3 linked regions of the Sporocytophaga myxococcoides DSM 11118 genome follow. Each later gene encodes a partner of the first gene's protein in a complex. Links are inferred from orthologs where the notes say so. Each region holds a gene or a part of one and is shown in the gene's direction. Other genes may lie near its edges. The genes, in order: accD, K350_RS0124385 and accB.

What was found.
Region 2: the proteins of accD (region 1) and K350_RS0124385 are in contact, whole or in part, in a solved structure (PDB 8UXZ), measured with the Escherichia coli proteins. The link is inferred for Sporocytophaga myxococcoides DSM 11118 from one-to-one orthologs.
Region 3: the proteins of accD (region 1) and accB are in contact, whole or in part, in a solved structure (PDB 8UXZ), measured with the Escherichia coli proteins. The link is inferred for Sporocytophaga myxococcoides DSM 11118 from one-to-one orthologs.

The regions. Positions count from the first base shown.
Region 1 is NZ_AUFX01000012.1:169,581-177,516, reverse strand. What follows is about bases 1,615-4,421. They hold accD (acetyl-CoA carboxylase, carboxyltransferase subunit beta), read left to right. Parts: upstream 1,615-2,483; coding sequence 2,484-3,359; downstream 3,360-4,421. Other genes in these bases: fbaA (class II fructose-bisphosphate aldolase), read right to left, coding at 3,484-4,421; K350_RS0116075 (class I fructose-bisphosphate aldolase), read left to right, coding at 1,615-2,438. In the rest of the region: carB (carbamoyl-phosphate synthase large subunit), read left to right, coding at 1-947; K350_RS32040 (DUF4834 family protein), read left to right, coding at 959-1,216; more of K350_RS0116075, read left to right, coding at 1,380-1,614; more of fbaA, read right to left, coding at 4,422-4,575; K350_RS0116060 (SprT-like domain-containing protein), read left to right, coding at 4,718-5,431; K350_RS29140 (AsmA family protein), read right to left, coding at 5,552-7,936.
Region 2 is NZ_KE384561.1:85,445-93,427, reverse strand. What follows is about bases 1,669-4,522. They hold K350_RS0124385 (acetyl-CoA carboxylase carboxyltransferase subunit alpha), read left to right. Parts: upstream 1,669-2,548; coding sequence 2,549-3,496; downstream 3,497-4,522. Other genes in these bases: K350_RS0124375 (patatin-like phospholipase family protein), read left to right, coding at 4,448-4,522; K350_RS0124380 (MBL fold metallo-hydrolase), read left to right, coding at 3,602-4,447; K350_RS0124390 (glycosyltransferase), read right to left, coding at 1,669-2,197. Also shown: K350_RS0124395 (transketolase), read right to left, coding at 1-129; more of K350_RS0124390, read right to left, coding at 401-1,668; more of K350_RS0124375, read left to right, coding at 4,523-5,224; K350_RS0124370 (hypothetical protein), read left to right, coding at 5,394-5,846; tyrS (tyrosine--tRNA ligase), read right to left, coding at 5,882-7,159; holA (DNA polymerase III subunit delta), read left to right, coding at 7,298-7,983. UniProt on the Escherichia coli protein: Component of the acetyl coenzyme A carboxylase (ACC) complex. First, biotin carboxylase catalyzes the carboxylation of biotin on its carrier protein (BCCP) and then the CO(2) group is transferred by the carboxyltransferase to acetyl-CoA to form malonyl-CoA.
Region 3 is NZ_AUFX01000005.1:501,542-509,666, reverse strand. What follows is about bases 1-2,996. They hold accB (acetyl-CoA carboxylase biotin carboxyl carrier protein), read left to right. Parts: upstream 1-1,252; coding sequence 1,253-1,741; downstream 1,742-2,996. Other genes in these bases: accC (acetyl-CoA carboxylase biotin carboxylase subunit), read left to right, coding at 1,821-2,996; K350_RS0108150 (beta-ketoacyl-ACP synthase III), read left to right, coding at 190-1,188; plsX (phosphate acyltransferase PlsX), read left to right, coding at 1-175. Also shown: more of accC, read left to right, coding at 2,997-3,167; K350_RS27945 (hypothetical protein), read left to right, coding at 3,262-3,978; K350_RS0108130 (CBU_0592 family membrane protein), read left to right, coding at 3,992-4,249; K350_RS0108125 (DUF3109 family protein), read right to left, coding at 4,246-4,806; K350_RS27940 (HAD family hydrolase), read right to left, coding at 4,920-5,639; K350_RS0108115 (ATP-dependent helicase), read left to right, coding at 5,952-8,125. UniProt on the Escherichia coli protein: This protein is a component of the acetyl coenzyme A carboxylase complex; first, biotin carboxylase catalyzes the carboxylation of the carrier protein and then the transcarboxylase transfers the carboxyl group to form malonyl-CoA.

The DNA.
Region 1 (7,936 bases):
ATGATATCATTCAGCATGAAAAACCTGAAGGTGTTATAGTTCAGCTTGGAGGACAAACTGCACTGAAGCTTGCGGAAAAACTTGAGCGTTATGGAATAAAAATCCTTGGAACAAACTATCAATCGCTTGACCTTGCTGAAGACAGAGGAAGTTTCTCTACTCTTCTGAAAGAAAACAATATTCCATATCCAAAATTTGGTGTTATTCAGACTGCTGATGATGCTATTGAATTAAGCAAAGAGCTAGGATTTCCGCTACTTGTGAGACCATCATATGTATTGGGAGGTCAAAGCATGAAGATCGTCATAAATGAGAAGGAATTGGAGCAGCATGTAGTGGACATCCTGAGAGATATTCCTGAAAACAGAGTACTCCTTGACCATTTCCTCGAAAATGCTCTGGAAGCCGAAGCAGATGCTATATGCGACGGTGAAGATGTTTACATCATCGGAGTAATGGAGCATATTGAACCTGCAGGAATTCACTCTGGAGACTCTCACTCCGTTTTACCTCCGTTTAACCTTAGTGAAAACGTAATCAAGCAAATTGAGGACTATACAAGAAGAATTGCAATAGCCTTAAATACTGTAGGTTTGATAAATATTCAGTTTGCTGTAAAAAATGAAGTAGTATATGTGATTGAGGCAAATCCAAGAGCTTCGAGAACTGTACCATTTATTTGCAAAGCTTATGATGAGCCTTATGTAAATTATGCCGCGAAGGTAATGCTTGGTGTAAATAAGGTTAAAGATTTCAATTTTAACCCTAAAAAGAAGGGGTATGCGATAAAAATACCTGTATTTTCATTCAACAAATTCCCAAATGTAAATAAGGAACTTGGTCCGGAAATGAAATCTACAGGTGAAGCAATCTACTTCATTGACGATTTGCAGGACGACTATTTCTTAAAACTTTATTCTGAAAGGAACTTATACCTCAGCAGGTAGTTTATAGATATATGTTTAAAGTCTTATTAATTATATTTCTTATTTATCTGGCGATAAGGTGGCTTACGAAACCTTTGTTAAGGTATGCTATTGAGCGCATGGCAAAAAAAATGGCTGAACAGCATGGTTTTAACACAAATAATCAAGAGCCAATACGTCCAAGAAAAAAAGAAGGGACGATAGACATTGACTATATTCCTAAAAATCAGAAGAAGTCCGGAAAATCACCTTCTGAAGGGGAATATGTAGACTATGAGGAAGTAAAGTAAAGCTATCCTTTTTCAAAATATTACTCTGAAATCACCAAAACATCTGTCTGTTAATTATTTGATTTTCAGACAGGTGTTTGAAATATCCAAATTTGGAGGATTTGAAAAAAAAGATATCTTTGCTTTTCTGTATTGGATAAAGTTTCATTACAATAGAAGAAAAATGTCCTACAATAAGATATTAAGTCTGCTTGGAAATGATGCCGATTACCTCTTGAAGCATCAATGTGAGACAATAACAAAGCAATCGATAAGAAATCCTACGCCTAATTATGTAGATGAATCGTTTGCACTGTCTAATCGCCCGACACCGGTTCTGAGAAGCCTTGCTTCAATTCTTGAACACGGTAGACTGTCTGGAACTGGGTATATATCTATTTTGCCAGTAGACCAGGATATAGAACACACTGCAGGAGCTTCCTTTGCTCCAAATCCAATTTATTTTGACCCTGAGAATATTATTAAACTGGCAATTGAAGGCGGCTCTAATGCCATAGCAAGCACCTTCGGTACATTAGCCATCAATGCCAGAAAATACGCACACAAGATTCCTTTTATAGTAAAAATCAACCATAATGAACTTCTAACTTATCCGAATAAATACAATCAGGTTATGTTCGGAAAAGTAAAAGAAGCATGGAACCTTGGAGCTGTTGCAGTCGGCGCAACCATCTATTTTGGTGCTGAAGAAAGTAACAGACAACTCATTGAAGTTTCCGAAGCTTTTGAACAGGCACACGAACTTGGGATGGCTACAATACTATGGTGCTATACAAGGAACAATGCTTTCAAAAAAGATGGTGTTGACTATCACAATGCAACAGATATGAGCAGCCAGGCAACCCACATAGGCGTGACTATACAGGCTGATCTTATCAAACAAAAATTACCCGAAACCAATGGAGGTTTTAAGGCCCTGAATTTCGGAAAATACGACGAAAAGATGTATTCCGAACTTTCAACAAACCATCCTATCGATCTCACCAGATACATGGTAGCAAATTGTTATTCGGGAAAAATTGGATTAATCAATTCAGGAGGAGAATCAAAAGGAGAAAATGATCTTAAAGAAGCTGTAAAAACAGCAATCATTAATAAAAGAGCTGGAGGCGTCGGACTAATTTTAGGAAGAAAGGCTTTTCAAAGACCATTTTCTCAAGGTGTAGAACTTTTAAATGCGGTCCAGGATGTTTATCTGACCAAAGAAATAGACTTAGCTTAAGAATTATAATAAATAGTGAAAATAAACAATCAAAACGAATAAGGGATGACTTGGTTTAAGAGAACAGAAAAGGGAATTCAAACACCTACAGAACTGAAAAAGGAAGTTCCTGACGGACTTTGGTATCAGTGTCCCGAATGCAAAAAAGTCATGCAGACCAGTGCTCATGTACTTAATTCCTATACTTGCATTGAATGTAATTACCACGCCAGAATAGGATCAAAAGAATACTTCGAACTGATTTTTGATGATAATCAGTTTACTGAATTAGATCCTACCCTTAGCTCTTCAGATCCACTAGAGTTTACAGATAGTCAGGCTTATCCAGACAGAATTAAAGCTTCACAAAAAAAGTCAGGACTTAAGGATGCAGTGAGGTCGGCTGTAGGAAAGATGAACGGAATTGAAATCGTTATCTCCTGCATGGATTTTAAATTCATCGGTGGTTCAATGGGATCAGTAGTGGGTGAAAAAATCTCAAGAGCAATCGACTATTCAAGAAAGCACAAAATTCCTTTTTTAATGATCAGTAAATCCGGAGGCGCCAGAATGATGGAGGCCGGATTTTCATTGATGCAAATGGCTAAAACTTCTGCCAAACTTGCACTTCTTGACAGAGAAAGAATTCCTTACATTTCATTAATGACAGACCCTACCACTGGAGGAGTTACTGCTTCTTATGCAATGTTGGGCGATTTCAACATATCTGAGCCAGGGGCTTTGATTGGTTTTGCCGGACCAAGGGTAATCAGAGAAACAATAGGTAAGGACCTTCCGGAAGGCTTCCAATCTGCAGAATTCTTATTGGAGCATGGCTTCCTTGATTTCCTTGTTGATAGAAAAGAACTTAAATCTAAACTTACCGATCTTCTGATTATTCTTAAAGGTAAGGTTACCGAAGTTCCTCAGGAAAATCTTTAAGTTTTAAATAAACATTTATAAATAAAAAAGCCCCCGACATGTCGGGGGCTTTTTTATTTATATAGATATTTCTCATCTAAAACCCTTCTCCCAAAGAAGGAGGATTTTGAGGGTATGATATCAATTACAATTTAGCGTTAACATTGATTGCATTCAAATCTTCAAATGACTGCTTCAATCTAGCTACAAGGGTTTTCTCACCTTCTCTTAACCAAACTCTTGGATCGTAGAATTTCTTGTTAGGCTGATCTTCTCCTTTAGGGTTACCGATCTGACCTTGAAGATATCCTTCATTCTTCTTGTAGTAGTTCTTTACTCCATCCCAATAAGCCCACTGAATATCAGTATCGATATTCATTTTGATAGCTCCATAAGAGATAGCTTCTCTTATTTGCTCCTGGCTAGATCCTGATCCACCGTGGAATACAAAGTTGATTGGTTTTTCAGCGCTAAGATTAAATTTCTTCTTCACATACTCCTGAGACTTGTTAAGAATTTTTGGCTCAAGCTTTACGCTACCTGGCTTATAAACACCGTGAACATTACCAAAAGCAGCAGCAATTGTAAATTTATCACTGATCTTGATAAGTTCTTCGTAAGCATAAGAAACTTCTTCTGGTTGAGTATATAGTTTAGAATTATCTACATCAGAATTATCAACTCCATCTTCTTCTCCACCTGTTACACCAAGCTCGATTTCAAGAGTCATACCCAGTTTAGACATTCTTTTTAAGTATTCTTTGCAGATTTCGATGTTCTCTTCAAGAGGCTCTTCTGACAAATCGATCATGTGAGAGGAGAACAAAGGTTTTTTGTATGCTTTGAAAAATTCTTCACCAGCTGCAAGCATACCATCTATCCAAGGAAGAAGATTTTTAGCCGCATGGTCAGTATGAAGGATAACAGGAACACCGTAAACTAAAGATAATTGGTGTACGTGATGAGCAGCAGAAATAGAACCAGCTATAGAAGCCTGCTGTTTGTCATTTGGAAGAGATTTGCCAGCATAGAACTGTCCGCCACCGTTTGATAACTGGATAATTACAGGTGAATTAACTTCTTTTGCTGTTTCCAAAACAGCGTTTACAGAATTAGTTCCTACTACGTTTACAGCAGGAAGTGCAAACTGATGTTTTTTTGCTGCTTCGAAAATCTCCTGAACCTGATCTCCTACTACAACACCTTTTAGAGCGGATGTTTTTATATTTTCAACCATACTTATTTAATTTAAAAATTCTTAAGGAGCTAATATAACAATTTTAAAGCTTTCTTATATCATGAAAACACGATAAGTTGAAAATTTAGACCATTTTTTGTAAAACTTTTCCTGTTCTGGCATGTAATTTCAAAAAAAGGGTATGAAAAATAAGCGGAAAAGTCCCATTATTACCAGGAATAAAAAATCCTTACATTCCCCAGCCAGTGTTCCTGCAAATTCTTATTTTAAAATCCTATTTAGACCTAAAATGCAGGATAATCTTCTTATTACAGTTTTTGAAAAGCATCTTCCGAAAGGAACAGTTTCATATTGTTACAAGCTATGGTATGAGAATCACTTTTACTTCAGGCTGGCCCGGAGAAGAGAGTCGAAACTCGGAGATTACAGATATGATCCCAGGACAAAGGAACACACCATAACGCTTAATCATGACCTGAACCCCTATTCATTTCTTGTCACCTATCTGCATGAAGTGGCACACCTCAAAGCACAGATCCGTTATGGGAACAGGATAAAGCCTCACGGAGATCAATGGAAGGCAATCTTTTCTGAATTACTAATACCTATATTCGAAAGGCATGATTTCCCTACCTCCTTGTCGAAGGCATTAAAAGATTATATCGCAGACCCTAAAGCTTCCACTTGCTCAGATACCAATCTGATGATGGCTTTAAGAGAATTTGATAAGGATGACAATCTTGTCTATTTATCGGAACTTACGGAAGGGCAAAGATTCCGACTTGGAAGAAAATTCTTTATAAAAGGAAAACTTAATCGGACAAGGTACATATGCAAAGAATGCAAGAGCGGAAAGAGCTATTATGTGTCTGAAGTTGCTCTGGTGGAAATATAAAAGTTGTAAGTTATAAGTAGTAAGTTGTAAGCCTCTTTTCTTAAAACTTACAACTTATAACTAAAAGAAAGAGGTTGCTTCCTTTGGAAACACCCTCTTTTAGTTTGATTATAATTCTGATTAAAATTTAGGAAGTTTTTTAAGCTGATCCTTAACGCCTTTTTCAGCTTCTTTCTTCAGTCTTTCCTGCTCTGCTTTCTGCTTTTCTTCCGCTTCTTTCTTAATTCTCTCTTGCTCTGCTTTTACTTTCTCTTCTGCAGCTTTCTTCGCCTCATCTGCTTTTTTCTGAGCTTCCTGAATCTGAGCATTGTTCTTGATCTCTTCTTTTACTTTGTTTTCAACAGCAGTTTTTGCCTGCTCTTTCCCTTGCTCCTGAACGCTGCTGCCAGCTATACCAACTTTGGGATCGCTGTTGGTACCGCCAATTTTCAGATCAAGTTTTATGTTTTCTGAGCCTGATGAAGACTGTCCTGTAATCTTTCCTAAAGCAGAATTTACAGCAGAACCTAAAGCACCAGCCGGAACATCCATTTTTACAATGTAATCAAGACCTCCGTCAAAGCCCGAAGCACCGCCAATATTCATCTTGAAATTGCCTGAATTTACGTCAAATGGTTCAACTTTTAACTTACCTCCTTCAATCTTGAAATTAGCAATCACATTTTTAACTCCAAGCGGATTAAGCTCTTTTACCATAGTAAGCTTGCTCATTGTAGCAAGAATAGGATTATCTTTAATCGTAGCATTAGGTATTGCTAGGGTTCCAGCTCCAGACATTGTAGGATAAAGCGGATTCATATATTTATCCATTAGACCGTTTGTCTTCAGGGATAAAGAAACTACACCTTCCATATTTTTTGCCATTGGAGCAAATGTCTGAACTGTATTGAAGGTTTTAAAAGCCTCTTTAATCTGAATTTCTGTAATCTTCATATCAAAATCGAATGACGGCTTTTCTATATCCTTAGTGTTATACTCTCCCTTTGCAAGCAGGAAATTTCCACCGAGAGAATTGAACACAAGATTTTCAAGCCTCGCTATCCCATCTTTCATGATAATGTTACCTTTAAGATCTTTAAGACTCATATTATCATAAAGAACTTCTCCGATTTGAGATGCTAGGAAAAAGTCAATGTTCTTCGGTATTTCGACAAGACCACTATCGACCGGTTCGGCCTGAGCTTGAGGAGTAGTAGCCTCTTCATCCGTCATCCATTCATTCACATCAAATTTCTTAGAATTAAAGCTCATGTTTCCGCGAAGGACCGTATCCTGCTTTCCGAACATATAACCCATGTAATTAGAGAAAAATCCCTTTATGCTGATATCACTTTTCCCAAGATAACCATCCATGTTATCGATAGTCATTTTATCAGGAGAAAGTGTAAAACTTGCTGAAGAAAGAGCCATTCCCTGAGGGAAGTCTTTACTTGAATATTTCAGATTAGAGACCTTCATTGTACCTGCTGTAGAAGTTTTATCATATCTTCCTGCTTCCACATCAGACAACACCCCTTTAGTTGCAATATCTGCAATGATTCTACCTGCTACGGTCATATCTTCAAGAGGATAAATCTTCGTCATTTTTGTAAGATCAATAATTCCTTTCAGATTCACGTCATAGGCAGGGTCATCAAAATTCACAACATTAGCCTTCATTTCAAACGGCTCTCCGTCCATTACCATTTTAAAGTTCTCCAATGATGCTTTAGATGTCGGCATATCACCAGAGCTTTGCACAGCAGCGTTAAAGCTCATTTGCTCTAATGCAGCAGGGAAATCTTTAGTTTTAACATAACCATTCTGTAAGAACATTTTCGCATCTACAACAGGCATCAGTTTCAGTGAATCACTATACATACCCTTCACCTTTACATCTGCACCGAAAAGACCTTTCAAAGTAGTTCCTTCTATAGGATAGAATTTAGTTACATCATCAAGTTTTACCTTAGCAAGTATATTAGCATCAATTTTATATGGATTCAATCCTTCAACAAGAGCACGAGCATCTACAGGATTTTTATCCATATCCATGTGGAATTTTTTCAGGTTGATAACAGTATTATCAATAATACCATCAGTATTAACAACACTCAGATCTGTAACAATATTGCTGATAGCAGAAGGAAGTGATGGATACTTCATGCTTGCATTATCAATTTTAAGATTGAAGGTAAAGCCAGGAAGCGTTGTTGCTGTTTGCTTACCTTTTACAATTCCGTTAAATGCAACTTTACCATCCGCTTTCAGGTCATTATAGTCTTTTGTGTAAACCGCAGGAACAAGAGAGATCAGGTCTTTGAAATCTGTTTCCTTTGCTGCATAGGTTAGATCATAAATTATATCATCACCTGGCATAGCTATAAGTCCGTCAAATCCGAAATCAAAATTATTGATCTTGATATTGTTCTCAAGAAACTTATACTCGGATTTAGGCATGTTAATATTCAGGTTAAGATTTGCCTCCACCTGATGTTTGTTCAGATAAGCAACATTATCAAAAAT
Region 2 (7,983 bases), on another replicon or contig:
ACCAAGTGATCCTCCCGGATGGCCTGAGCTGCAGCAATGTACCATTCTTACAATATCTCTTCTCACCTGTGAAGCAATTTTCTTCAGCTCCTCCACAGTGGTGGTCTTTTCGACATTTTCAATTAGCATAAATGATTGTTCCTGGTTTTATCCGATTTATTTTCTTGATTAAAAGAATTCTCAAGTGTAAACCTTTTATCAAACTGCTAATTTAATAATTATTTTTTAGCAAATTTTAATTTTTATAGGTGAGAGGTAACAGGAGTTAAGTAAAATCAAAATTATATTGGAAATGATTTGTATGTTTAATTTTAATTTACTGATTTTTAGGTATTTGAATTGTGGTGGGGCGAAAAATAAAAAGAGGCTGTACTTTAAAACACAGCCTCTTTTTTCAAAATTATAAATAATTTAAAGCAAGGTCATACGCCCGCTCATAGTATACGGATAAGTTTTTCCAGTCAAATGTTTCAGAAGAACTTTCAACCAGGTTTCGTTGGGTAATTCTTTCTCTTCTTGCCAGTTTAACAAATGAATAGAGCTGGTCCGTAAGCTGGTTAGCAGCTTCATCAAAGCTCTTGTATCTTCGGTTTACAACATAAAGTCCTTTTTCTTCATGTTGAGGGATGTTTGAAAGGATATAATCGCCAAAACCAGAAAGGTCACTTGTCACAGCCGGCACACCACTTGCGATAGATTCAAGCGGAGTATATCCCCATGGCTCGTAATAACTTGGAAAAATTCCCAAATGACAACCTCTTACAAACTGTCCGTATTCCATACCAAATAATGGGTTTGTAGGAGATATAAAGTCAGGATGATAAACGATTTTTACTCTGTCATACCAATTGTTAACCAGATTAGCAGTCCTTAGAAAACTAAGTATATCATCGTATTGATCGTGTATTAAATTATGCGTTACTACAAATGGAAGATGATTAGATTTCCAAGATTGCAGAGTTCTTCTCAATCTTAATCTCCAATACTCGTCTACAAAATTGTTGAGGTTGGGCATAGTAATGTCACCACTCGCTGCCGCTTCATTGAAAAGCCTTTCTCCAACCTGTTTTTCAATGGCTTTACAATCTTGTCTTATTTCCTCCATTACGGCTCTGGATTGAAGCACTGCTGGATTTATAGAGTGATAAGGTTGTTTGGTTACAAAGAACATGACAACTGTCATATCCATATTTTCCTGCCTCATTCTCCAGTTGAGCCTTGCAAGGGCTTCCAGTGTTAGGTCAAAACCCTTGTTTTTGTACTCATACCTGCCGGAAGTAAAGAAATAAAGTGTTTTATCAAGGTCGAAAGAGTAACTGTGAAAGAAATGACCCATGATAAACTGGTGAATCTTTTCTTTATATTCTTTATGAAGGTTTTGAAATTCGTGTAGAGCGGTAAATCGTTCTATATTTAGACCATTAGGCAGGATCAGATCAGCATTTCTACCAAGTAATGAAGCGCATTCTCTGGCTGTTACCTCACTTACTGTAGTAAATACATGTGCACCATGGGCGGCAGCACGCTCAATTTTAACAGAAGTTTCTATATTAAAATTAACAGCTTCTTTTTCCCAGTCGTAAAAAGGAAGATGGTCATAAAAATGAGCATCATTCATTGCAAGGTATCTCCCTAGAAGTGTTGCATGAGTTGTAAATACAGTAGTTGCCTGTAAGTTATCCCTTCTTATCGCCGGAATTGCGGTCCCAGCCATCCATTCATGGAAATGACCTATAATTTTTTTCTCCGTTACAAGTGTAAGCTCGGCGAAATATAATTTAACCAAATGCCCAAATGCGATAACCTGATTTATAAGATCATCACCTTCGGGAGAAGAAATTCCATGGTGCTCCCACAGAACATACTTAATTTCATTTAATTTATTATAAATACTAAAAGGGTTCAAAAGAATCACTCTGGGTTTTCCAGATACAAGCCAGTAGCCATAGTGAACTTCATATCCAAAACTTCTGAGTTGCTTAGCAGCCTGATAGAATGGATCATCTTCGTTTTCAACTGGTTCAAATTCAGCCGGCATTCTGCTATGAACGTATGGACCGATCAGACAATAGTTTTCATCCCACTTCTCAATCATGCTTGGGACCTTTGAACGAATGACGGTATAAATTCCGCCTACCTGATTGCAAACCTCCCAGGCAATCTCTACTAATAAGGTATCTGCATGTTTTTTATCCATTCAACTACTACTTTAAAGTTTAAAATATGTTAGGTTATTAATTGTTCCAAAATTAATTTTTAAAAAGACATATGGAAATAAAAGCAAGCGAATAGAACGAAAAAAAGCCATTTATGTTATAAATATTTTAAAAGTCCTTTCGTTTGCTGAAGATTATTAGTTCTTCAAACTCTTTGAGATGAAGATGAAAAAACTAAAAAAACCTTTTTTTGAAAAATTTATTCTCTATGAATAAAATAAATTTTAAGTTTAAGTTTTTGATTTTTAGTTGTTTGTATCTAAAGTTGTTTTGGGGTGTATGTTCAGAAATTATATTTTATAAATTTGCAGTAATACTATTGTTAACAAAATATGTTATTGGACTTTGAAAAACCAATCGCGGAACTGGAAGCTAAGTTAATTGATATGAAGTTGCTGGCTCAGGAAAATAATGTGGATGTTTCCTCTGCGGTTAAATCTTTGGAAGAAAAAATAAAGACTTTGAAAAAAGAAACTTACTCTAACCTTACCAGATGGCAGAGAGTGCAATTGTCCAGACATCCGGACAGACCATATACACTCGATTATATTAATGCCATAGCTGATAAATTTATTGAGTTGCATGGAGATCGTTCTGTAAAAGACGATAAAGCTATGATTGGCGGCCTTGCTCAGGTAGGTGATCATTCTGTAATGATTATTGGTCATCAGAAAGGACGAAATACCAAACAAAGACAATTGAGAAACTTCGGGATGGCTAATCCGGAAGGATACAGAAAGGCGCTTCGCCTTATGAAAATGGCAGAGAAGTTTGATGTTCCTATTGTTACGTTTATTGATACTCCTGGAGCTTTTCCCGGACTTGAAGCTGAAGAAAGAGGTCAGGCTGAGGCAATTGCCAGAAATATTAAAGAGATGTTCCTCTTAAAAGTGCCCGTTATCTGTATTGTAATCGGTGAGGGGGCTTCTGGTGGAGCTTTGGGTATTGCAATAGGAGACAAGGTCTTAATGTTGGAAAATACCTGGTATTCTGTCATTTCTCCTGAATCATGCTCTTCAATTTTATGGAGAAGCTGGGATTACAAAGAGCAGGCTGCGGAAGCTTTAAAGCTTACAGCAACCGATATGCATAAAAATAAAATGGTCGATGATATTATCAAAGAACCACTTGGCGGCGCTCACGTAGATCCTGTTGGAACAGCTAAGAAAATCAGAAAAGTAATAATCGATACAATTGATGAATTGTCAAAGTTATCATCTGAAGAAAGAATAGCTCAAAGAATTGAAAAATTTGGTGCAATGGGAGTCTTTGTTGAATAATCTCATTTTCTGAAGAAATAATAAAAGCTGTTTAGGAAACAATTAGAACCTAAACAGCTTTTTGTTTTTTATAAATGTCCGGTACTTTTTAGATCTATTATCTCAATGAATTTACACGTAATAAATACAGGATTTTTTAAGCTTGATGGCGGCGCTATGTTTGGTGTAGTACCTAAAACACTCTGGCAAAAGACTAATCCGGCTGATGATAAAAATCTATGCACCTGGGCTATGCGATGTTTGCTCATTGAAGATGGAAATAAACTAATATTAGTGGATACAGGGATTGGAGACAAACAAGATGATAAGTTTTTAAGTCATTATTATTTGCATGGAGAAGATACTCTGATGGAATCTATACATAAGGCTGGCTTTTCTGAAAATGATATTACAGATGTGATATTGACCCATTTGCATTTTGATCATTGTGGAGGAGCAACTGTATATAATAAAGATAGAACGAAAATTGAACCGGCTTTTAAAAATGCCGTTTATTGGTCTAATGAAGATCACTGGAAATGGGCTTCAATTCCCAATGCCAGAGAAAAGGCCAGTTTTTTAAAGGAAAATATATTCCCGCTGAGAGAAAGCGGCAAACTTGAGTTTGTTGGAATCAGAGAGGAGACGCCTTTTAGATGTATAGATTTTTTATTTGTGGACGGACATACAGATAAACAGATGATTCCTGTTATAGATTATAAGGGTAAGAAAATAGTTTTTGCTGCGGATCTGTTACCTTCTGTCGGACATATTCCTATTCCTTACATTATGGCATATGATACCAGACCATTGATCTCCATGCAGGAAAAGGAAATCTTTTTTACAGATGCAATTAGCAAAGATTATATAATTTTCCTGGAACATGATCCTGTGCATGAGTGCTGCACGATTCAGGAAACTGAAAAGGGATTCAGAGTAAAAGATACATTCAAATTAAAAGAAGTGTTGTAAATGAAAATCGGACTGACACTTTCCGGCGGAGGAGCAAGGGGTATTGCTCATCTTGGAATATTAAAGGCATTAGAAGAAAAAGGATTAAAGCCAGAAATGATTTCCGGCGTAAGTTCAGGAGCAATTGTCGGAGCTTTATATGCTGCAGGACTGAAACCTGAGCAAATTCTTGCCACGCTTATGAAACCCAGGATGTTTAAATACTTCAGACCGGCATGGAGCAAATTTGGCCTTTTAAATATGCAAAGGCTTATACCTATTTACAAACTTTATCTGCCTTGTCTGACTTTTGAAGAACTTAAGATAAAGCTGATAATTTCTGCAGCGGATTTGAAAGAAGGGAAAACCATTTATTTTGACAGTGGTAATCTCATTGAACCAATTCTAGCTTCGGCTTGTATTCCTTTGCTGTTTGCTCCTTTTGTTTATGGAGAAAAGAGGCTTGTAGATGGGGGTGTTATTAATAATTTACCTGTTGAGCCACTTATTGGAAAAGTGGATTTCCTGATTGGGGCTCACGTTAATCCTAATAATCCCAATTTTGAAGTTACATCAATAAAATCAATGGTGGAAAGAACTTTTAATCTGGCAGTTGGTTGTAATGTGAAACCGAGGAAAGATTATTGTGACTTGGTTATTGAGCCACAGGCATTATGTAAATATAGAATTTTTGATATAGGAAAAGCTGAAGAAATTTTTAACATAGGATATGAAAGTGCCTTAGAAGCAATTTGTAAGAATGAAAAAATAGAAAGTTTCCTTAGGCAGAAATTTTAATAATTGTAAATTTTTATTATTTGAAAAAGTAAAATTTATATTACAAAAGAATATCCAATCCATTCCCAAACTCTAATGAGTGAAGGATTTTGGATTTTTTAAGTTTTTATTTGAATTAAAAGTGAATTATTAGGATATTTGATAAGCAAAAAATCTCCACTCTTAGGATATGAAGAAACATTTAATAATTGCCGCCCTAGCCTTTACTGCAATTTCATCCGTTTCCGCACAAAACGACAAAGCAAAAGCATCAAAATCATCACCTTTTACTTATGTAAGTGCTGATGCGAAACTGACTAAGTACCATACCGAAGATGAGCTGAAAGGCCTTGGAAAACTGGAACTTACTCAGTTGTACATGGAAAGAATTAAAATCCTTACAGAAGTCGTTCCTTACCTGGCACTACAATCTAAGCCAGGGGCTACTCTTAAAGAAATGGGGATTCCGGAGACACCTTTGAATATTGAGCACGTTGAGAAAGAAGTAAAAAATAAAGGTACTTATCTCAGTGCGGTGCAAAATACTTTGGATGATATAATTCCTTATGCCGATAAAACCAATATTATCTGGTCTATTATGTTTTTTGAAGAGATTATAAAAAAAGCAGAAGCTGGTCACTAAAAATAAAAAAGTCCCGAATTCCGGGACTTTTTATTTTAATTTACTTTTAACAGGAAGTAATTCTTCTTCCCTTTTTGAACAAGTAGATATTTGTTTTGAAGTAATTTATAATCAATTCGTTGTTCTGATTCTATTTTTACTTTATTAATACTTACACCTCCTCCGGTTATCATTTTTCTAGCCTCTCCTTTAGATGCAAAAATTACATTCCCAGTAGCAACAGAAAGTAGATCAGTGATAGTAGGTGTTTCTGCCAGCACATCTTTAGTTATATCCACCTGAGGTACGCCTTCAAATACTGACAATAGGGTATCCTCGTCCAGACTTTCAAGATCTTCTGTAGTTGATTTGCCGAATAGTATTTCGGAAGCTTTAACTGCAGTCATATAATCATCTTTCGAATGAACTCGAGTAGTTATTTCTTCAGCCAGAGCCTTTTGAATTATCCGCAAATGAGGAGCTGTTTCATGCTCTTTCTCTAAGGCCTCAATTTCTTCTTTTGTCTTTAATGTGAAAATTCTAATGAATTTTTTAGCATCATCATCTGCACTATTTAACCAGAACTGATAGAACTTATATGGCGAAGTCATTGCTGGATCTAACCAGATATTACCACCTTCAGACTTTCCAAATTTGGTGCCGTCAGCCTTTGTCAATAAAGGTGTTGTCAACGCAAAAGCTTCTCCACCTTCCATTCTTCTAACAAGCTCTGTTCCTGCGGTAATATTACCCCACTGATCCGAACCTCCCATTTGAAGACGGCAATTTTTATTTTTATATAGATGAAGGTAATCGTAGCCTTGAAGCAATTGGTACGAAAATTCAGTAAATGAAATTCCGGTTTCAAGTCTCTTTTTAACAGATTCTTTTGACATCATGTAATTTACAGTCAGATGTTTTCCTACATCTCTCAAGAAACCGATAAAACTGAAATCTTTAAACCAATCATAGTTATTAACAACCTCAGCAGCATTATCTCCTGTGAATGCTAAGAATTTCGATAATTGTTTTTTTACACAGTTTTGGTTATGTGTTAAGGTTTCTTCGGATAGCAGTTTACGTTCTTCGGACTTCCCGCTTGGATCCCCAATCATTCCTGTAGCGCCGCCAACCAGAGCAACTGGTTTATGACCCGCGTTTTGAAAATGAACAAGTATCATCACCTGAACAAGATTACCTACCGTTAGTGAAGATGCAGTAGGGTCAAAACCTATGTAGCCCGCTGTAATTCCTTTATTCAGAAGTTCTTCCGTCCCCGGCATGATATCATGTACCATGCCTCTCCATTTAAGTTCTTCAACAAAATTTTTCATCATTCAGATATTAAAAGACCGCAAAGATAGGAAAATCAAACGATTCCTGAAGAAGTAGAACAGCAAATGTCATAATAATAATTTAGGCTCTGTTATTAAAAAATACTTAACTTTAACAGTTAATTAAATATTTAAATCGTGGCTGTAAGTCCTGAGAGTGTAATTAAAGATCTTAAAAGCGGAAAGTATGCTCCGGTTTATTTTCTGCAAGGGGAAGAGCCTTATTTCATAGACACAATCTCTGACTATATTGAGAAAAACTGTCTCAATGAAACTGAGAAAGGCTTTAATCAGACTATTCTGTATGGTAAAGATGTTAACATCAGTACGGTAATGCAAAATGCCAGAAAATTTCCTATGTTTTCTGATAAGCAGGTTGTTATTGTTAAAGAAGCTCAGGAAATTTCGGATTTGGGAAAAGAAGCTGGCGACAAGCTCCTGGATGCATATATTCAGAATCCCCTGGCTTCAACGGTATTGGTTTTTTGCCATAAATATAAAACGGTTGATGGAAGGAAGGCTATTGGAAAAAGCCTTGAAAAACATACTGTTTTCGTTAATTCCAAAAAGCTTTATGACAATAAAATTCCTGAATGGGTAGATGGTTATTTTACTGATAAAGGATTTAAAGTTAATCCAAGAGCAGCAGGAATGATCAGTGAATATATTGGCAATAACCTGAGCAGGATCGCTAATGAAATTGATAAGCTTCTGATCAATTTAAAGGAAAAAGTAGTCATAGACGAGGCTCTTGTTGAGAAGTATGTTGGGATTAGTAAAGAGTATAATGTATTTGAACTTCAGAATACGTTGGTTAAAAGAGA
Region 3 (8,125 bases), on another replicon or contig:
CATAGAATTGTTTAATTACGCTGGTGTAGGCGGTAGTCCTATCCTTGGTGTTAATGGAAACGTTATTATCGGCCACGGAGTATCCACACCTATTGCTATTAAAAATATGCTAAACCTGGCTGTTCAACTTACCGAAGCCGGAATAGTAGACAAAATTAAAAACGCATACAATTAAATCTTATCAGGCAGATGAGCAAATTAAGAGCTGCTATTACAGGGGTTGGAGGTTATGTTCCAGATTATATTCTAACCAATAAAGAGCTCGAAAAACTGGTTGACACCACTGACGAATGGATATTAACCAGAACAGGAATCAGGGAAAGAAGGCTGCTTAAAAATCCGGGAGAAGGAACTTCCAATATTGCGATTCATGCAGTGAATGAGTTATTAAAAAAAACTAATACCAATCCTGACGAAATCGATCTATTAATTTGCTGCACTACAACTCCAGACTATGTGTTCCCTGCAACAGGCAATTTGCTTTGCGATATGGCTGGATTGAAAAATGCCTTTAGTTACGATCTCAATGCGGCTTGTTCAGGTTTTATTTATGGCCTGGTAACAGGAAGTCAGTTTATTGAAAGTGGAAAATTTAAAAAAGTAATCGTAGTTGGAGGAGATAAAATGTCTTCTATCATCAACTACGAAGACCGCACTACTTGCATAATCTTTGGAGATGGTGCGGGAGCTGTGCTTTTAGAACCAGATACCAGTGGTCATGGTGTGATGGACAGTGTATTGAAAACTGATGGTTCCGGAGCCAAATACTTATGTATGAAAGCCGGAGGAAGCAGAAAACCTGCCAGCCTCGAAACCATCGCTGCAAAAGAACATTATGCTTATCAGGAAGGTGCAACTGTTTTTAAATTTGCTGTAACCAATATGGCAGATGTTTCTGCAGAAATTATGCGCAGAAATAATCTCACTTCCAACGATGTTGCATGGCTTGTCTCCCATCAGGCCAATAAAAGAATCATTGATGCAACTGCAGATCGAATGGGTCTCGACGACAAAAAAGTACTCATCAATATAGACCGCTACGGCAATACTACAAATGGTACCATTCCTCTTCTCCTTTGGGACTATGAGAAGAAATTCAAGAAGGGTGACAATGTAGTAATGGCTGCATTTGGCGGAGGCTTTACCTGGGGATCAGTATATTTAAAATGGGCATATGACCCTAAATAATGCTATCCTTCAGTATTTTAACCAGGAAAATTTCGATATTTGAAAAAACATTTACAAGCAGAATATGAAAGCTAAAGAAATTCAGGAGTTGCTGGACTTTATCGCAAGTTCAGGTCTTGCTGAGGTTAACATTGAAACGGAGCAATTTAAAATTGCCGTGAAAAAATATTCAGAACCTCAGACTCTCACAGTAACTCAGGTTCCTCAGGCTATTGCTCAACCTGTAGCTCCGGTACAGGCTCCGGTTGCACAACCAGCAGCTCAACCGAAAGCAGAAACTCCTTCTACTCCGACAGAAGCGTCAAACAAGAATCTTATTACTATCAAATCACCAATGATCGGAACTTTCTACAGATCAGCTAATCCTGATTCTCCGTCATTTGTTAATATAGGTGATGAAGTAAAACAAGGTCAGACTGTTTGTATCATTGAAGCCATGAAACTATTCAATGAGATCGAATCAGAAGTTTCTGGTAAAATTGTAAAAGTTCTCGTAGAAAACGCTACTCCTGTAGAATACGATCAGCCACTATTCTTGGTAGAACCTAAATAAAGGCAGAACAGCATTTTGAAAAGGGATTTCCTATCCCTTTTTTTTATGACCAAACTTTCAATTTTAATTAACCATATCTATGTTTAATAAAATATTAATAGCAAACAGAGGCGAAATTGCTATGCGTGTTATCCGCGCTTGCAAGGAAATGAAAATTAAAACTGTTGCTATATACTCAACTGCTGACAAAGACAGCCTTCATGTGCGTTTCGCTGATGAGGCGGTTTGTATTGGTGCTGCACCTTCATCCAAATCATATTTAAGTATTCCAAATATCATTGCCGCAGCTGAAATAACAAACGCAGACGCTATACACCCAGGCTATGGCTTCCTTTCTGAAAATGCTGAATTTTCTAAAATATGTGAAGACTATGGCATTAAATTTATCGGTGCGAGCGCGGCCATGATTAATGCGATGGGAGATAAGTCTTCAGCTAAAGCAACCATGAAAAAAGCTGGCGTACCTACTATCCCAGGATCAGAAGGTTTGCTGGAATCTATGGATGAGGGTATCAAACTTGCCAACAAGATAAAATACCCTGTAATACTTAAAGCTACTGCTGGTGGCGGTGGAAAAGGTATGCGTATCGTCCGTAATGATGCAGATTTCAAAAAAGCATGGGTAGATGCAAAAACTGAAGCCGGTGCTGCTTTTGGTAACGATGGTCTGTATCTTGAAAAATTCATTGAAGAACCAAGACACATCGAAATTCAAATACTTGGAGACCGATACGGTAAAGCGATCCACCTTTCTGAAAGGGATTGTTCTATACAAAGAAGACATCAGAAACTTGTGGAAGAAACGCCATCACCGGTTATCACTGAAAGACTCAGAACTAAAATGGGTGAGGCTGCTGTAAAAGGCGCCAAAGCTATTAAATATGAAGGCGCAGGAACTATAGAATTCCTTGTAGATAAAAACGGTGATTTCTATTTCATGGAAATGAACACTCGTATACAGGTAGAACATACTATTACTGAAGAGGTAACTGGTGTTGACCTGGTGAAAGAGCAAATTAAAGTAGCTGCTGGTGGTGCTATTCCAAATAAGAACTTTATACCTGGAAGATATTCAATAGAATGTCGTATCAATGCGGAAGATCCTGCTAATGGTTTCAGACCGAATCCGGGCAAGATTACAAACTTCCACCTTCCCGGTGGGTATGGTGTAAGAGTTGATACTCATTGCTACAATGGATATACAATTCCTCCAAACTATGACTCTATGATTGGAAAGCTTATAACAAGTGGTTCAACAAGAGAAGAGGCTTTGGCAAGAATGAAAAGGGCTTTGGAAGAGTTTGTCATTGAAGGTGTTAAAACAACAATTCCATTTCATATTAAGTTAATGGAAGACCCTCAGTTCCAGTCAGGGAAATTCAACACTGCTTTCCTTGAAACATTTGACTTTTCAAAATTGAAATAATAATTATATTAAAAGGAAGCTGCTCTAAAAGCAGCTTTTCCTTTTTTGGTTACATTCATTCTTAAGAAGGTATTTACAATAAAATTTGCCCCAGATGAAGATCATTCAAAGCTTCAATTTCTTAAGATCTTTTTTTTTACTTTCTCTTATTATCATTGTCTTTAATGCCCAAGCTCAGGATTCCCCCAAGCATTTTATTGAGGCTGGCATCAGTCCAAGTTCTTATAGAGGAGATCTGAACAACTCTTTCCAGCAATGGACTGCTATATATAATGTAGGTATTAAATTCTATAAGAAAAAAAGATTAAATGGTAACATAAATCTTTTTGCTGGAAATATCATGGGGCAAAATGGTAGGTATGAATTTAATCCAGACCTTAATCCCTCCCCTACTCCAAATACATATTTCAAAACTACGGTTATTGGATTCAATTATGATTTGCAGCTCAACTTAATAAAAAGAAAATGGGGATGTATTTTCATAAGCCAAGGTATTGGTCTTATGCGCTTTACGCCAAAAGATCAGAATAACGACAAACTACAAAATAAGCTCAGCACAAGAGCAAAAGGCGAAGACTATAACAATATGACCTTTGTCTTTCCGACAAAAGTTGGAGCAATGTTTTTCCTTCCATCGTGGTATGCCATTGGTTTACAAGCAGGTTATCTGAACCCCACTTCTGATTATCTTGATAATATCAGTAATTGGGGAGCTAGGAAGAAAAAAGACAATATCCTAACGATAAAATTAAGCGTATATATTCCGTTAAATACAAACAAAACCGGAGCATCTCCGGCTACTTCAAAATAATAGAATTGTAAAGTTGGAATATATACTAAATTTAACCGGGTGGATCGGTGCCATAGAAGTATTGATTGCTTATTTTCTTATCTCCACTAACAGAGTTACTCCGGAAACAATCTCCTATCAATTGCTCAATGCCACCGGTGCGGTATTCTTAATCATAAACACCTTATACCTTAAAGCCTATCCTTCTGCATTTGTAAATATTATATGGACAGCAGTTGCACTTTTCAATCTTGTGAAATCAACATTGAATAAAAATTCCGAAGCCCGTTAAATTTTCTCTATAGTTTTCACCAAAGCATTATACCAGTCTTCCCCATATTTTCTGATCAGGGGGTCTTTTAAAAATTTGTAAATCGGTACCTGTAATGATTCTCCATTGCTGCATGCAGGACTGCAGATATTCCATCTGTCATAGTTTAGAGCATCATAATGATCATACTTGCTAATTCTTATAGGATACAAATGACATGAAATCGGTTTTTTATAATTAACCTTACCCATCAGATATGCCTTTTCAATGCCACACTTCAAAATACCTTTTTCATAAATAGCATAGGCACACTCTCTGTTTTTAATAGTAGGTGTAGTCAGATCCCCATCACTGTCAAGCACAGTAAGCCCCTGCTCTTCAATTGCCTTTATTCCTTCTGCTGACAAATAAGGTTTTACTTTATCATAAATCTGCTCAAGGATTGCTCCTTCTTCCTCTTCCAGTGGCGCACCTGCATCGCCTTCTACACAGCAAGCTCCCTTACATTTAATTAGATCACAAACAAAAAATTTATCTGCGATATCGTCGCTAATTACCGTATTTCCCTGTACTATCACTTGATTTGCTTTTTACCCCCAACTGTTTTTTTAGCTGAAGAATTCAAAATTAAAAAATTATTCCCCAAAAATTTCAATTCCCTTCACTTATCCTGATATTTTGCTGACTTAGATTAACAGGTGGAGATAGCACAATCTGTATTCAAACAATTAATAATAGCTTTAAAATCAATAAAATCATCAAATACAACTGATGCCCCATGATCATATAATATTTGCTTATTTTTTGCACCAATCCCTATAAATCCAAGATTTGCTTTTTTAGCTGTCTGTAAATCCCATAAGCCATCACCCAAAGCTATAACCTTATCGAATCTTTGATTTTCAAAATACCCCATTGCCCTAATAATTGAGGCTTCTACTATTTCCTCCCGGGTTTGTAGCTTATCAGAACTAACAAGCAGAGATTCACTTAAAGGGAAACCAGTATGTGCCAATTTTAATAAAGCAGGTTTCTCCAAAGATCCTGTTGCATAAACCAACGCAAAATCAGATTCAAATAAAATATAATTTATAAATTTTAATGCGCCATCTATCTCCCCAATTGATTTAGCATCAAGCTCCTTTTGAATCTCTTGGTATAATGCATGGCTAAAATTCTTTATATCTGTTTCTGTACAGGGGCATTTCTGATAGGATTCAAAAATTGTCTTAAAGATAAATGAATCAGTATGGTGTTTATATCCTGAAAAATTACTGTCATAATCCGATATCCCAGAATATTTCAGGGCGTTCTTAAATCCAGACTGGTGTACAAACACAGAATCAGTAAGTGTACCATCGATATCAAAAATCAACAAGTTTTCTTTTTGGGGAAATGGCTTCAAATCCATAAACTATTATATACAATTAAAAATCAACCAATTAATAAAATCAAATAAAAGTTTATTTCTGACTTTTGACTAGAAAATTAGCGAAACCAATCTATTTCAGAAGGTGTTTCCTATTAAGTACTGAAAAGTCTGAATGTAAATAATGTCTTCAGGGAGAAATCTTATTTTATCCCTTAATTTAAAAAATTATCAATTCATAATCTCCTAATATCCTCTCCGGATTCAAAATTATAAGTTTTATATAATTCAAAACTTTAAATGGGATTTGAAGAGAAATATATTGTAAATTGCAAACTAGATTAGCAAGCCCAAATGGATTATATAAAAACACTTAATCCCTCCCAAAAAGACGCTGTTATTAATACTGAAGGCCCGAGCATGATTATTGCTGGCGCTGGATCAGGTAAAACCAGAGTATTAACTTTCAGGATTGCCAACCTTATACAAAAAGGGGTAGATCCATTCAATATCCTGGCCCTTACCTTTACCAATAAAGCCGCAAAGGAAATGCGGGAAAGAATTGAGAAGGTTGTCGGTCCGGAAGCCAGAGGACTTTGGATGGGAACCTTTCACTCTGTATTCGCTAGAATTTTAAGAGCAGAGGCAGAGAAAATAGGATATACAAGCAATTTTACAATTTACGATTCAGACGATTCAAAAACACTTATCAAGCAAATCGTCAAGGAGCAATACCTAGATGAAAAGCTTTATAAGCCAAGTACCGTTTTAGCCCGGATTTCAGGAGCCAAAAACCGTCTGATCTCAGCTCAGGAATATCTGAACAATCCACATTTTATGGCGGATGATGCTTCGGCTATGAGGCCTGAAATGGGCAAATTGTACAAACTGTACCAGGACAGATGCTTCAAAGCTGGAGCAATGGATTTTGACGATTTGCTTTTTAACACTAACATTCTGTTTAAAAACCATATCGATGTGGTTAATAAATACCAGAATATATTCAAATATGTGTTGGTAGATGAGTTTCAGGATACAAACCTAAGCCAGTATAGTATTACAAAGAAGCTTTCCGCAAAAAATCGTAACATTTGTGTAGTTGGAGACGATGCTCAGAGTATTTACGCATTCCGTGGAGCTGACATTCAGAATATTCTGAACTTTGAAAAAGATTATCCGGAGTTACAGGTATATAAACTGGAACAAAACTATAGATCTACTAAGGTTATTGTTAATGCAGCTAACTCTGTAATAGGTAAAAATAAAGCACAGCTTAAGAAAAACGTTTTTACTGAAAACGAAACAGGTAAACTGATAGAGATCATCAAAGCTACGTCTGACAATGAAGAAGGACGAATGGTAGCCACAGCAATTTTTGAAGAAAAAATGGCTCACCAGCTTAAGAATAAAGATTTTGCAATCCTTTACAGAACCAACTCTCAGTCAAGAGCATTTGAAGAGGCCTTGAGGAGAATGAATCTTAAATACAAAGTAGTTGGAGGTTTGTCTTTCTATCAAAGAAAAGAGATTAAAGACCTTGTTGCTTATTTAAGATTTACCCTTAACCCAAATGACGAGCAAGCTTTAAGAAGAATCATCAACTATCCTAAGAGGGGAATTGGAGATACGACAGTATCCAAACTTTTGGTAACCGCCGAAGAGCAAGGCGCCTCACTTTGGGATGTTTTAAATAACGTACATTCAATTATACCGGGAAGAGCTGCCGCTGCCATTGAGGGATTTGTTGTACAGATTAAAAACTACATGCGACTTGCTGAAAACAAGGACGCCTTTGAAACAGCAATTGAAGTGGCTCAGTCTTCAGGAATACTGAAAGAATTGTATGAGGATAAAACTGTTGAAGGGCTAAGCAGGTATGAAAACGTTCAAGAACTTTTGAACGGTATTAAGGAATTTGTAGACAACCCCAATATTGAAGATAAAAAGTTAGGTTCTTTTCTTCAGGAAATATCTCTTTTGACGGATATTGAAGAGGAAAAGGACAAAGACAATGACTTTATTGTTCTTATGACCATTCACTCGGCAAAGGGACTGGAGTTTAAAAGCGTTTATATCGTAGGGATGGAAGAAGAGTTATTCCCTTCCCAGATGATGTTGAGCAGCAGAGCTGATCTGGAAGAAGAAAGAAGGTTATTCTACGTAGCGATCACACGTGCACAAAGTAATCTTTGCCTTTCTTTTGCAGCTACAAGATATCGTTTCGGCAGATTGAAAGAATGTGAGCCTAGCAGATTCTTAAATGAATTAGACCCTCAATACCTGAATATCAGCAGAAGAGCAAGACCAGAGCCGAGTGCGGCACCGGCTGCAGCAACAACTTCTTCCTCTCAGGTAATAAAAGCTAAACCAAAAACCGCTTCACCGGTTTTAAGTAAACCAAAGAGTAACTACATCCCTTCTCCGGATTTTAAACCCAGTGATACATCGCAGTTAAAACCAGGAATGAGAGTAGAACATCTAAAGTTTGGATATGGCACGGTAAAAGCAATGGATGTATCCGGAACTGA